Regions from separate parts of the Lactococcus sp. UBA7128 genome, predicted to be linked through region 2. Evidence: predicted binding sites of a transcription regulator. Region 2 holds the regulator's gene; the other holds the start of a gene.

Region 1 (6,494 bases), on a different contig from region 2:
GTTCAAGCTAAGTCCTAAAAGTAAAATCGCTCAACTACGGCATTTTCTTTGCCGAAACTGAGCGATTTTTGATTATTTTGGATTTTTTGCCTCAGATTATATGAAGGAGAAATTATATGGTGTTTTTCAACTTGCTTGAAGAGCACGTTTTTTATAGTGAAGATAAGTAGGATAAGTAAAGCAGATAATGGAAACGCCCCAAAGCAATCCTCCTAAGGTATCAGAGGGATAATGCACCCAAAGCAGCACACGAGAAAACATTGTTAAAAAGATTAGGAATAAAGTCACGAGACCAGCTAAATACTTGCTCCATATAGAAGTAAGATATTGTAAGAGGATGAAAAAGAGACAACCAAACAGGACGACTGCAAAAGTCGTATGCCCACTCGCAAAACTTTTCCCAGTTTGATCGAAAAAGGCAGGAAAACGGTGCAGTTCTGGACGCTCACGACCAATGATGAGCTTGATGAGCGCATTGCCTCCCACAGCTATTCCCGAAACAAGGGCCAGCCAAATCGCTGACACTTTATCTTTAATAAAAAGAACCGCAATAATGATTAGCGCAACTATAGCTCCCAGAGCATCCCCTAGAAGGACTGCAACAATAGATGAAACTTGTATAAGAAAAGTGTTGTCTTGCAAGTGCCATGCAGCTGTCTGCAAGTAGGGATCAATATATGGCATTGGAGAATGGGTGTAATGGAGCTTCACAATAACAGTGAGTATTATAAATAAAGCTAGTGCCACAGCACCTAAGCTATAGTAGATTTTTTTATTCATAGTTTCCTTCATATCTTATTTGAAAAATGACTTTTATTTTTTACTTTTTATCTAAAACAAAGATGAATGCTAGAGGGATTTTAGCGAATTACCGCTAAAAAGAGGCGGCTGCCTCTTTGTAAACTAATAATTTTTAATCTTTGAAATCTTTTCTTTATCAAGTGATGTCACAATGGCACGAATAAAGTTTTGAGCTTCCATGAAGTCATCAATGTTGAAGATACTTTGATGGCTGTGGATGTAACGTGCACATACGCCGATTGTTGTTGAAGGTATGCCTTCATTTTGCAAGTGGGCCGCACCAGCGTCGGTGCCGCCTTTGGAGATGTAGGCTTGTGTCTTAATGCCGTTGATTTCTGCTGTATTGAGCAAGAAATCTTTCATACCAGGAAGCATGATGTGTCCGGGGTCATAGTAACGGAGCAGTGAGCCTGCACCTAGACGACCGTTGTCATTAGCAAATGTATCCGTTGCCGGTGAACAGTCGACAGCGAAGAAGAGCTCAGGTCTGAATTTTCGTGTTGAAACATGAGCGCCGCGCAGACCAACTTCTTCTTGGACATTTGCGCCAATAATTAATGTAACAGGCAATTCCTTATCTTTAAGGTAGTCCAAAAGTTCTAGAACCATAAGACAACCATAACGGTTATCCCAAGCTTTGCCGATAACATTTTTGCCATTGGCAGTTAAGATAGTTTCAGCTTCTGGGACGATAACATCCCCTTGACGTATCCCAAATTCTAAAACTTCCTCTCTGTTCATGAAACCACCATCAAAGATAATGTCTTCAACTTGTGGCAAAGTGAGTGCTCCGGAAGCACCGCGTAAAAGATGTGGAGGTAAGCCGCCGGTAACGACAGGGATTTTTTGACCATCACGTGTAAATAGAGTGAAACGTTGGGCACTAATAACTAAGGGGTTCCATCCACCAAGAGCGACAACGCGAAAAGTTCCGTCAGATTTGATGGAGGAAACCATGAAACCAACTTCATCCATATGCGCAGCAATCATCACGCGTGGAGCATTTTTTATTTGACTTTCTTTTGTGACAAAGATGCCTCCAAGGCCATCAGTTTCAGGGCTATATCCTAGCTCAATCATGCGTGCGCGCATATAGTCACGCATAGGGGCTTCATAGCCGCTGGTTGCTTGGATTTCAGTTATTTCTTTAATCTTGCTAAATAAAGTCATGTGAGGCTCCTTTGGTTTTTTATACCCCTTATTGTAGCATTTAAAGGTAACATATGACAACATATTGTCAGGAGGGGGCAACTGGTACAAGAGGAAGGAGGAGTAATTATAAGTATTAATATGAAAGATTTTATGTTAAAATTTTTATATGAAAAAATATTTTAAAGTTGGCTTGGGTTTGCTTGCCGCTATAGCTGGCGCGCAGATACTTTACCGAGGCTACAAACATATTGAGGGTAATTTGCGCGAGGAGCTTATTGACGCTGTACGCGAATCTTTTGCCGATCAAGATATTCAAGTGGTCTGGCTCTTTGAAGAAGCTGATCGAGGAGCTATTTATAAAGGTGGTGTGGTTGTTGGGAAAAACCAAAATATCAATTTTGAAATTGATGGAGAAACCTTGAAAATTACAGAGTTAGGAGAGGAGTATTTATGATTATTCCAAAAAATTACGAAGAGCTTGCTGAAATTGTTAAATCAGATGGCAAACACGTGCTGTTCTTTACTGCAGGCTGGTGTCCCGACTGCACGTTCATCAAACCAAGAATGCCAGAACTCGAAGCAGAGTTTTCAGATTTTAACTTTGTAGAAGTTGATCGTGATGAATTTATGGACTTAGCTATCGAATGGGGAATCATGGGCATTCCTAGTTTTGTAACACTTGAAAATGGCAAGGAAACAGGCCGTTTGGTTAATAAATTGCGTAAAACAAAAGAAGAAGTGAGTGAATTTTTGAAGGGTGTAGAAGAAAGAAAATGATTGCAACGTATAATAAAAATGTGGGTGATGTCCTCATGCTTATTGTGGCGAACAATGAGGGAGCGGACGTAAACTACGAGCGTAAGGCGGATGTTGCGCGTGTCTTCCGTGAAGATACTGGGCAAACAGTAGCTTGGAATATTTTCAATGTTAAAGAAGAGTGGCCAGATTTGGCTCAAGGGCAAAACGCTTTGACTAAAGCACAGGTTGCAGAGCTTAACCTAAGATTGAGTAAAGCAGGGTTTGAAGAGCAACTTGTATATGATGGACAGCCCAAGTTCGTTGTGGCGGAGATTCTCACAATGGAAGATCATGCAGACAGTGATCATTTGCATGTATGTCAAGTAGATGTGGGATTAGAAGAACCTGTGCAAATCGTTTGTGGCGCACCTAATGCCTTTGTTGGTATGAAAACAGTTGCAGCCTTACCAGGTGCTATGATGCCTTCAGGAAGTTTGATTTGGCCTGGTGCTCTGCGTGGTGTACCTTCCTTTGGTATGTTATGTTCAGCGCGTGAGCTTGATTTGCCAAATGCGCCACAAGTTCGTGGAATTATTGACCTACAAACAGACGTGACAGCTGGTGCAGCTTTTGACCCAGAAACAATGTGGCAAGCTTAAAAAAAAATAAAATAAAGAAAAAGATTCCAGTGAAAGTTGGAATCTTTTTTCGTATTATTAATAACAGGAGGTAAAACGATGAATAAAACACTACTTATTGGGCGGCTTGTTGCAACCCCAGAGCTAAGTAAGACGACAAACGATAAGAGCTTGCTTAGGATAAATTTAGCAGTTAAAAGACGCTACAAAAATGCAGAAGGTGAGAAGGATGCGGACTTTATTTCCCTAGTTTTTTGGGAAAGAGCTGCTGAACATTGTGCATCTTATGCTAAAAAAGGAGCTTTACTTGCGGTTGAAGGAGAAATACGAACGCGAACTTATCTTGATAAACAGGAACAGAAACGCTATGTGACAGAAGTTTTGGTTAAAAACTTTGATCTTTTGGAGAGCCGTGCAACAGTCGCCATGCGACAGGGAAATGTAGAAAGTGAGCCTCTAGATTTGAAAGAAGAAGAACTTCCCTTTTGACAGCGAAAAAAACCATTTTTCTTCTGCTAATATAAAGGAAACAATGAAGGATGAGGAAGAAGGATACAAACGCGAAAAATAAAGGAAGAACTTCTTCTTTTTTCATAGGAAAACTGGAGTAAAATATGTAACTTGGTTGTATAACTCTCTTGAAGCACGAGAAAGCAACTTTAAGTTTGGCTATGAACGAGGTAGGGAAAGCACATTAGGGGCGGGACAAAAACATATATGATGTCTTTGTGCATTTTTGTGAGTGGCAGATACTTTTACAAAACTATGTAAGGGAGAATCAAGACTTTTTACCCTCCTCTATAGTTGGAAATGAACCAATATTTTGGAGAAAAGCAGCAAATAACTCCCTACTAGAGCAATCAAGAAAAAATGTCTGTGAGTCATGAAGAAAGGCTTAGTCCCTTGCGACAATTTTTTGATAAAGCGCTCTACACAGAGAGTTTTTATTCGTGGACTGGAACGACAAGCTTAGGGCAGTATTTTCAGTTCTCTCTTGCCTCTATTATGATTGGGCTCTGAAGAAGATACGCCTTCATAATAAAAGGTTCCAAAGATAGAAAAAAGAGTTTTTTTCTTGACTAATTTTGACCTTCGCGGTAAAATAAGAGATATAAGTTAGCAGTCAAACTTAAAGAGTGCTAAAATAAAACAAAAATGGAGGAATAACATGTTGAAACCCTTAGCAGATCGCGTTGTTTTGCGTATAAAAGAGGAAGAAGAAAAATCTTTAGGTGGTATTGTCTTGGCTTCAGCGGCCCAAGAAAAGCCGCAGATTGCTGAAGTAGTAGCAGTAGGTCCAGGAAAAACAACTCATCATGGAACGGTTATTGCACCTACAGTACAAGTTGGTGATACAGTTCTCTTTGAAAAATTTGCGGGTACCAATGTAAAATTTGAAGGCGAAGATTTCTTGATTATCAAGGAATCTGATATTCTTGCGATTGTTTAAGGAAAATAAAGACAGGAGAGAGTAAAAAATGGCAAAAGATATTAAATTTTCATCAGATGCACGTTCAGCAATGGTTCGTGGTATTGATATTTTAGCAGATACAGTAAAAACAACACTTGGCCCTAAAGGTCGTAATGTTGTTCTTGAAAAATCTTACGGAAGTCCCCTTATCACTAACGATGGTGTAACTATCGCAAAAGAGATTGAGCTGGAAGATCATTTTGAAAATATGGGAGCAAAACTGGTTAGTGAAGTTGCTTCAAAAACAAATGATGTTGCCGGTGACGGAACAACAACAGCCACAGTTTTGACACAAGCTATCGTCCGTGAGGGCTTGAAAAACGTAACTGCTGGTGCTAACCCAGTGGGAATTCGTCGTGGTATTGAGCTGGCTACTGAAACAGCTGTGAAAGCACTTAAAGAGTTGGCTATCCCAGTATCTGGTAAGGAAGCTATTGCACAAGTTGCAGCTGTATCCTCTCGTTCAGAAAAAGTTGGAGAGTACATCTCCAATGCTATGGAAAAAGTTGGTAATGACGGTGTTATTACTATTGAAGAGTCAAAAGGTATGCAAACTGAACTTGAAGTTGTAGAAGGTATGCAGTTTGACCGTGGTTACTTGTCTCAATACATGGTAACAGATAATGAAAAAATGGTTGCTAACCTTGATAATCCATACATCTTGATTACGGACAAGAAGATTTCAAATATCCAAGAAATCTTACCTTTACTTGAACAAATCTTGAAAACAAACCGTCCTTTGCTTATCGTAGCAGATGATGTTGATGGTGAAGCTTTACCAACTCTTGTGTTGAACAAGATTCGTGGTACTTTCAATGTCGTTGCTGTCAAAGCACCAGGGTTTGGTGACCGTCGTAAAGCACAACTGGAAGATTTAGCTATCCTTACAGGTGGGACTGTTATTACAGAAGAGCTTGGTTTGGAACTTAAAGATGCAGGTTTAGAAGCCCTTGGACAGGCGAGCAAAGTCACTGTCGATAAAGAACACACAACAATTGTTGAAGGAGCTGGTTCAGCAGATGCAATTGCAACACGTGTAGCTACGCTCAAAGCTCAAGTTGAACAAACAACTTCTGAATTTGACCGTGAAAAACTTCAAGAGCGCTTAGCAAAACTTTCTGGCGGTGTCGCTGTGATTAAAGTAGGTGCTGCTACAGAAACTGAACTCAAAGCACAAAAACTTTTAATCGAAGATGCGCTTAATGCAACACGTGCAGCTGTAGAAGAAGGTATCGTCGCTGGTGGTGGTACTGCTCTTGTAACAGTCCTCTCTGCTCTTGATGCGCTGGAAGAAGAAGGGGATGTACAAACAGGTGTGACCATCGTTCGCCGTGCACTTGAAGAGCCTGTACGCCAAATTGCAGCCAATGCTGGTTATGAAGGTTCAGTCATCATTGACAAGCTCAAATCTGCAGGTAAAGGTGTCGGCTTCAATGCGGCTACCGGTGAGTGGGTGCAAATGATTGAAGCAGGTATTGTGGATCCCGCAAAAGTAACACGTTCAGCACTTCAAAATGCTGCATCAGTAGCAGGTCTTATCTTGACGACAGAAGCAGTTGTTGCGGATAAACCAGAGCCAGCTAGTCCAGCTGCTCCAGCCATGGATCCGTCAATGATGGGTGGCATGATGTAATATTATAAAAGAACCCTTTAATAATAAGGGTTCTTTTTGTGTCTTTACTCATAAAATGCAT
Region 2 (6,494 bases):
CTACCAACTGTAGCACCACTTCTTCCAGAATATCCTGCCCCAATCACGCCAGTCGTTCCTATAGGAGAGCTTGAAAGCTTGGGACAAGAAACATCTAATCTTCACGAGAGGGCTGATGAGAAGAGTAAAAAAGAACAAGTGGAAAAGTTGCTCAATAAGGGAATTTCAAAACCACAAGTCTCTGCTTCTCATACAGCAACTTTGTCAGATAAAGCGTACACTCGCTTAGGTCAAGGACTTGTGGCTTTGGAAGGAGAACAAACGGCAAAAAATACAAATATTCAAGATGAAGGAAGCCAGGTCGAAAAAGAAGCAGTGCGTAAGCATTCTATTGCAGTTAATGCTGCCAGTGCTGGCGGGGCTGTCACAGGAGTTTGTGCTTCTGCCTTATTTCTAAGCGCGTTGAAAAAACTCAGCTGGTTGCGGCAATTTTTTGGAAAGTGAAAAGAAGAAATCTCTGAAAGAAGGGATTTTTTTGATACACTTCAACAAGTAAGGCTTATCTCAAACTTGCTGAGCGGGTTTAGCCAATGTGAAGCGTCTGCACAGGCAAGTCAAGAAAAGAGTGAGAACTAAGCTAGAAATCAAGTCTCTTGGGTAACAGAAGTTATTTTTCTCTGTTCAATTGCTGTGAAATAAAGTATAATATTAAGATATAGAATAGAAAAAAGACAAGGTGAATTCATGGTTGAGATTTATTTAGTAAGGCACGGAAAAACAATGTTCAATACAATCGGTCGTGCGCAAGGCTGGTCTGACACCCCTTTGACAGCAGAGGGGGAACGTGGTGTTATGGAATTAGGGCTAGGCTTCAAAGAAAAGGGATTAAAATTTGATCGCGCCTATTCCTCTGATTCCGGAAGAACTATTCAAACTATGGGCTTCATCTTGGAGTATTCAGACAATCAAAATATTCCTTACAAGATGGACAAGCGCATCCGTGAGTGGTGTTTCGGCTCCTTTGATGGAGGTTATGATGGAGAGCTATTTGATGGGGTTCTTCCGATTGTATTTGATGAAAAGGATTGGAGAGCTACTGGCAAATTTCCGACAGATGAAGAACTGGCGCGTGCAATCTATGAAGTAGATACTGCAGGCTGGGCTGAAACCTGGGAAGAACTCTCTGGACGCATCATGAGTGGCTTTGCGGATATGGCTGCTGAATCAGAGGCCGCTGGGGCAAAGAATATCGTTGTCGTGAGTCATGGCATGACCATTGGGAGCTATGTCAAGATGCTTCAGCCCGATATGGAACGCCCGTATAATTTAGACAATGGCTCTGTGACACATCTTAGTTTTGAAAATGGGAAGTTTGAAGTTGGAGAAATTGGTTCCATGGCTTACCGTAAGCTTGGAGCAGAAGTGATGAAAAATGCAAAGACAGACTAAAAAGAAAAAATTAAAAAAAGGAAGAATTTTTGGAGGGATCTTTGTTCTCCTAAGCTTTATTTTTCTGTGTGTGCTTGCCGTGAATAAACTTCAATCACAAGGCACTAAAGAAACGACAAGTTCGAACAAATCGGCAGTCTCAAGTCCCAAATCTGAAAACAAAAAGTCAGATTTACCAGAAGCACATCAGTCAGATTGGAATTTAATATTGGTGAATAGAGCGCATCCTAAAGAAGAACTCTCTCCTCATCTAACAACCGTTGCTGGTGTTCAAGTGGACAGCCGCATTGCGGAAGCTCTGGAGAAATTTTTAGGAGCGGCTCAAGCCATTGATTCTTCTGAGCATCTCATCTCAGCTTATCGTTCAGTAGCCTATCAAGAGCAACTTTTTAATGGCTACGTAGAGCGTGAAATGGCTGGTGCTGCAGGTTCGCTCAACAATACAGGACAGCCAATTTCCCGGGAAGAAGCAGAGAATAATGTCAAAACTTATTCACAGCCGGCAGGAAGTTCAGAACATCAAACCGGCTTGGCTGTGGATATATCGACAGTGGATGCCTTAAATCAAAGCCCCAAAGATGTTGTGGCAGAGCTGAGAAAGATTGCTCCGAATTATGGCTTCATTTTACGTTTTCCTGAGGGAGGAAAGTCTTCCACGGGAGTAGATTATGAAGACTGGCATTTCCGCTATGTAGGGATAGATAACGCAAAATATATGGCAAAACATGATCTTACGCTTGAAGAATATCTAAAATTACTGCCTCAATGAAAGGAAACATGTTTAAAAGGAACCGTACATCTATGTTGAACAAAGCGCATCTTGTTTTATATGCTAACCTTGCTTTATTTCTCTACACTCTAATAAGTGTAGCACAAAGGCTTTTAGCAAGTCCTAATCCCTTCACAACTGTTTTCCAAAATACAAGTCGTACAGTCACAAGTTTTATTAATCAAGTCTTAGCTCCAGTCGCACAATGGCAAAGTGTGATACAAATTTTACTTGTATTTCTAATCATTCTTTTGATTATCCGCTTTTTTCATGTCGGAATGCTGCTTTTGGAGGTTGCAGCAGCTCTGGTAATTATTGATTGGCTTTATCAGTATTTCACACAGCAGCAAAGTTTAAGTCTATTGTTTCCACTAGCTGTTCTCCTTGTCAGCTTGTTGAGTATTCGCTTTGTCGCCAAGGATATTGGGCTGATTTAATGACCAAAAGCCAAAAATTAGCACTCTATAAAAAAGAGTGCTAATTTTTTGGTCTTTTTTCTTGACAAGTTATCAAATAAGGGATATAATAATATTGTTAGCACTTAAGGGTATCGAGTGCTAAATGTGAAGAAAGGAGACAAGTATGATTACAGAACGGCAACAGCAGATTTTGAATTTGATTGTCTCTCTTTACGCCAAAGAACATACACCAGTAGGTTCAAATGCCTTGCTGGAACAAATTAAGGCTTCGAGTGCAACGATCAGAAATGACATGAAAGTGCTAGAAAATCTTGGTCTTATCCAAAAAGAGCACACATCGAGTGGACGTGTACCTAGTATTTCAGGCTATAAATATTTTATTGAAAATGTATTACGCTTGGAAGAATTTACACAAAATGATCTTTTCGAAATTATGAGCTCCTTTGACGGCGAATTTTACCGTCTTTCGGACTTATTTGAAAGGGCGAGTGAGATTTTGTCAAGTCTGACAGGTCTAACTTCCTTTGTACTCAATGTTCCTCAAAGCGAACAAGTTTTACAGTCTTTTGAGCTTGTTACTCTGGATAATCACTCTATATTAACAGTGATGGGTCTAGCGACAGGTGAGATTCGTACCAACCAATTTGTTCTTCCTAAAAGTATGAGTGAGCAAGATTTACAAATCTTCACCCATCTCATTAAGGAACGTTTGGTAGGTAAGAAGGTTTTGGAAGTGCATTACGCGTTACGAACGGAAATTCCGCAGATTGTTCAACGTTATTTTAAAGTAACAACGGACGTCTTAAGGCTCTTTGATACTGTATTTGCTGACTTACTTACAGAAAAGCTGACAAGTAGTGGGCGTGAACATGTTTTTGAGTTTGCGACGGACAACCTGTCTGAGCTTTATAAAATTTTAAGTGACGATGCGCGCATGGCGCAAGAAATACGAGCACTGACAAATACAGAGGAGATGCGTTCAGTAGTTATTGATAATGTATCCTATTTTGCAAACTTAACATTGATTAGTCAAAAGTTTGTCATTCCTTATCGGGGACTAGGGACCTTGACAGTTATCGGTCCTGTAGAACAAGATTATCAAAAAACCTTGAGTAGGCTGGACTTACTTGCTAAAGTCCTCAGTATGAAATTGATGGACTACTACCGTTACCTTGATGGGAATCACTATGAGATAAGTTAATATAATATGAAATTTTTTAAAAGAAAAGGAAACAACATGGCTGAAAAAAAGAAAGAAGATATGAAGAAAGTCCAGGCTGAAAAAGTGGATGAGGTGACTGAGGAAGCAGTTGAGGAACTCACAGAGGAAGCCCTTGAAGATATCGTAGAAGAAGAAGTTTCTGAACTTGACGAAGCCCTAGCGAGAGCTGAAGAATGGGAAAATAAGTTTCTCCGCATCAGCGCAGAAATCCAAAACATCCAACGTCGTGCGAATGAAGAACGTTCAAGTATCTTAAAATACCGTTCGCAAGATCTGGCCAAAAAGATTTTGCCAAGTTTGGATAACCTAGAACGTGCACTTGCAGTTGAAGGTCTGACAGAAGATGTTAAAAAAGGTTTAGAAATGACGCGGGAAAGTTTGATAAATGCTCTTGAAGAAGAAGGGGTAACAGAGATTAAAGCTGATGGAGCCTTTGATCCGAACTTCCATATGGCAGTTCAAACGGTTCCAGTTGATGATGAACATCCAGCAGATCATGTGGTTCAAGTCTTCCAAAAAGGGTATCAGCTCCATGACCGCATCCTTCGTCCAGCGATGGTTGTTGTTGCACAGTAAGAAAGCAAAGTGACCGAAATGTCCTTAAACTATAAGAATAGATAAAAAAGAATAAAATAAGAAGAGGTAAAGCATATGTCTAAAATTATCGGTATTGACCTTGGTACAACAAACTCAGCAGTAGCAGTTCTTGAAGGAACTGAAGCAAAAATCATTCCAAATCCAGAAGGAAACCGTACAACACCATCTGTTGTTGCTTTTAAAAACGGTGAAATTCAAGTTGGTGATGCTGCGAAACGTCAAGCAGTAACAAACCCTGATACAGTTATTTCAATCAAGTCAAAAATGGGAACAGATGAAAAAGTTTCTGCTGGTGGTAAAGAATACACTCCTCAAGAAATTTCAGCAATGATTCTTCAAAACCTAAAAGCAACAGCTGAAGCATACTTGGGCGAAAAAGTTGAAAAAGCAGTTATCACCGTTCCAGCTTACTTTAATGATGCGCAACGTCAAGCAACAAAAGATGCAGGTAAAATTGCCGGTCTTGAAGTAGAACGTATCGTTAATGAACCAACAGCAGCAGCGCTTGCTTACGGTATGGACAAACAAGACAAAGATGAAAAAATCCTTGTCTTCGACCTTGGTGGTGGTACATTTGACGTGTCTATCCTTGAGTTAGGTGATGGTGTCTTCGATGTGTTAGCAACAGCAGGTAACAACAAACTTGGTGGTGACGACTTTGACCAAGCCATCATCGATTACATGGTTGCTGAATTCAAAAAAGAAAACGGTATCGACCTTTCACAAGATAAAATGGCGCTTCAACGTTTGAAAGATGCGGCTGAAAAAGCGAAGAAAGACCTTTCAGGTGTAACTTCTACACAAATTTCATTGCCGTTCATCACTGCAGGTGCTGCGGGTCCTCTCCACTTAGAAATGACCCTTACACGTGCAAAATTCGATGAATTGACTGCTTCATTGGTGGAAGCAACTCGTGAACCTGTACGTCAAGCTCTTGCGGATGCAGGACTTTCAACATCAGATATCGATGAAGTTATCCTTGTTGGTGGTTCAACTCGTATTCCAGCAGTTGTTGATCTTGTGCAAAAAGAAACAGGTAAAACTCCAAACAAATCAGTAAATCCTGACGAAGTTGTTGCCATGGGTGCTGCTATCCAAGGTGGCGTTATCTCAGGTGATGTTAAAGACGTTGTCCTTCTTGACGTAACTCCACTTTCACTTGGTATCGAAACTATGGGTTCTGTCTTTACAAAACTTATTGAACGTAATACAACAATCCCAACATCTAAATCACAAATCTTCTCAACAGCAGTAGACAATCAACCAGCAGTTGATATCCACGTGCTTCAAGGTGAACGTCCAATGGCAGCGGATAATAAAACATTGGGCCGCTTCCAATTGACAGACATTCCTGCAGCACCACGTGGTGTGCCACAAATCGAAGTAACATTTGACATTGACAAAAATGGTATTGTTTCTGTTAAAGCGAAAGATTTGGGTACTCAAAAAGAACAAACAATCGTTATCAAGTCTAACTCAGGTATTTCTGATGAAGAAATCGACAGAATGATGAAAGATGCAGAAGCAAATGCAGAAGCAGATGCAAAACGTAAAGAAGAAGTAGATACACGTAACGAAGCAGATGCTCTTGTTTTCCAAACTGAAAAGACACTCAAAGAGCTTGAAGGTAAAGTAGACGAAGCTGAAGTTAAGAAAGCAGAAGAAGCTAAGGAAGAACTTAAAAAGGCACTCGAAGGCGATGATATCGCTGACATTAAAGCAAAATCAGAAGCACTTAGCGAAATCGCTCAAAATCTTGCAGTAAAACTTTACGAACAAGCAAGCGCTGAACAAGCAGCAGCAGGTCAAGCAGCGGGAACAGAAAATGATTCTAAAGATGACAACACTGTTGATGGTGACTTTGAAGAAGTGAAATAAGACAGTCAAAAGTAAAATTAAAAGTTCAAAGGGTTATATCCCTTGGACTTTTTTTGTGCCTTAATAACAGGTTTTATGTTGAATAGATTTATGCTCATCGGTGATGTTAATAAAAACAGTGATTTTTATTGGAATGCCTTGAGTTATTTGACTCAGGCTTATATGAAAAGCATTTTGTTTGTATTCGTTTTCATAAAATAGGATAATAAAAGTAGCAAAG

Evidence for each region. Region 2 encodes HrcA, which represses chaperone genes, less so after heat shock. Its sites were predicted from a motif close to TTAGCACTCNNNNNNNNNGAGTGCTAA; they were not measured.
Region 1: the regulator HrcA is predicted to act here: its motif matches at 4,446-4,472, upstream of groES (co-chaperone GroES).

Annotation. Positions count from the first base shown of each region.
Region 1 is NZ_DKXK01000093.1:18,818-25,311, forward strand. It holds gene B4H39_RS10080 (phosphatase PAP2 family protein) at 127-780, opposite strand; gene pepA (glutamyl aminopeptidase) at 904-1,971, opposite strand; gene B4H39_RS10090 (hypothetical protein) at 2,120-2,407, shown strand; gene B4H39_RS10095 (thioredoxin family protein) at 2,404-2,730, shown strand; gene ytpR (YtpR family tRNA-binding protein) at 2,727-3,350, shown strand; gene B4H39_RS10105 (single-stranded DNA-binding protein) at 3,429-3,818, shown strand; gene B4H39_RS10110 (ClbS/DfsB family four-helix bundle protein) at 4,200-4,349, shown strand; gene groES (co-chaperone GroES) at 4,498-4,779, shown strand; gene groL (chaperonin GroEL) at 4,808-6,433, shown strand.
Region 2 is NZ_DKXK01000017.1:15,197-21,690, forward strand. It holds gene B4H39_RS02030 (hypothetical protein) at 1-444, shown strand, start outside; gene B4H39_RS02035 (histidine phosphatase family protein) at 685-1,389, shown strand; gene B4H39_RS02040 (M15 family metallopeptidase) at 1,373-2,158, shown strand; gene B4H39_RS02045 (hypothetical protein) at 2,167-2,595, shown strand; gene hrcA (heat-inducible transcriptional repressor HrcA) at 2,741-3,778, shown strand; gene grpE (nucleotide exchange factor GrpE) at 3,815-4,375, shown strand; gene dnaK (molecular chaperone DnaK) at 4,451-6,274, shown strand.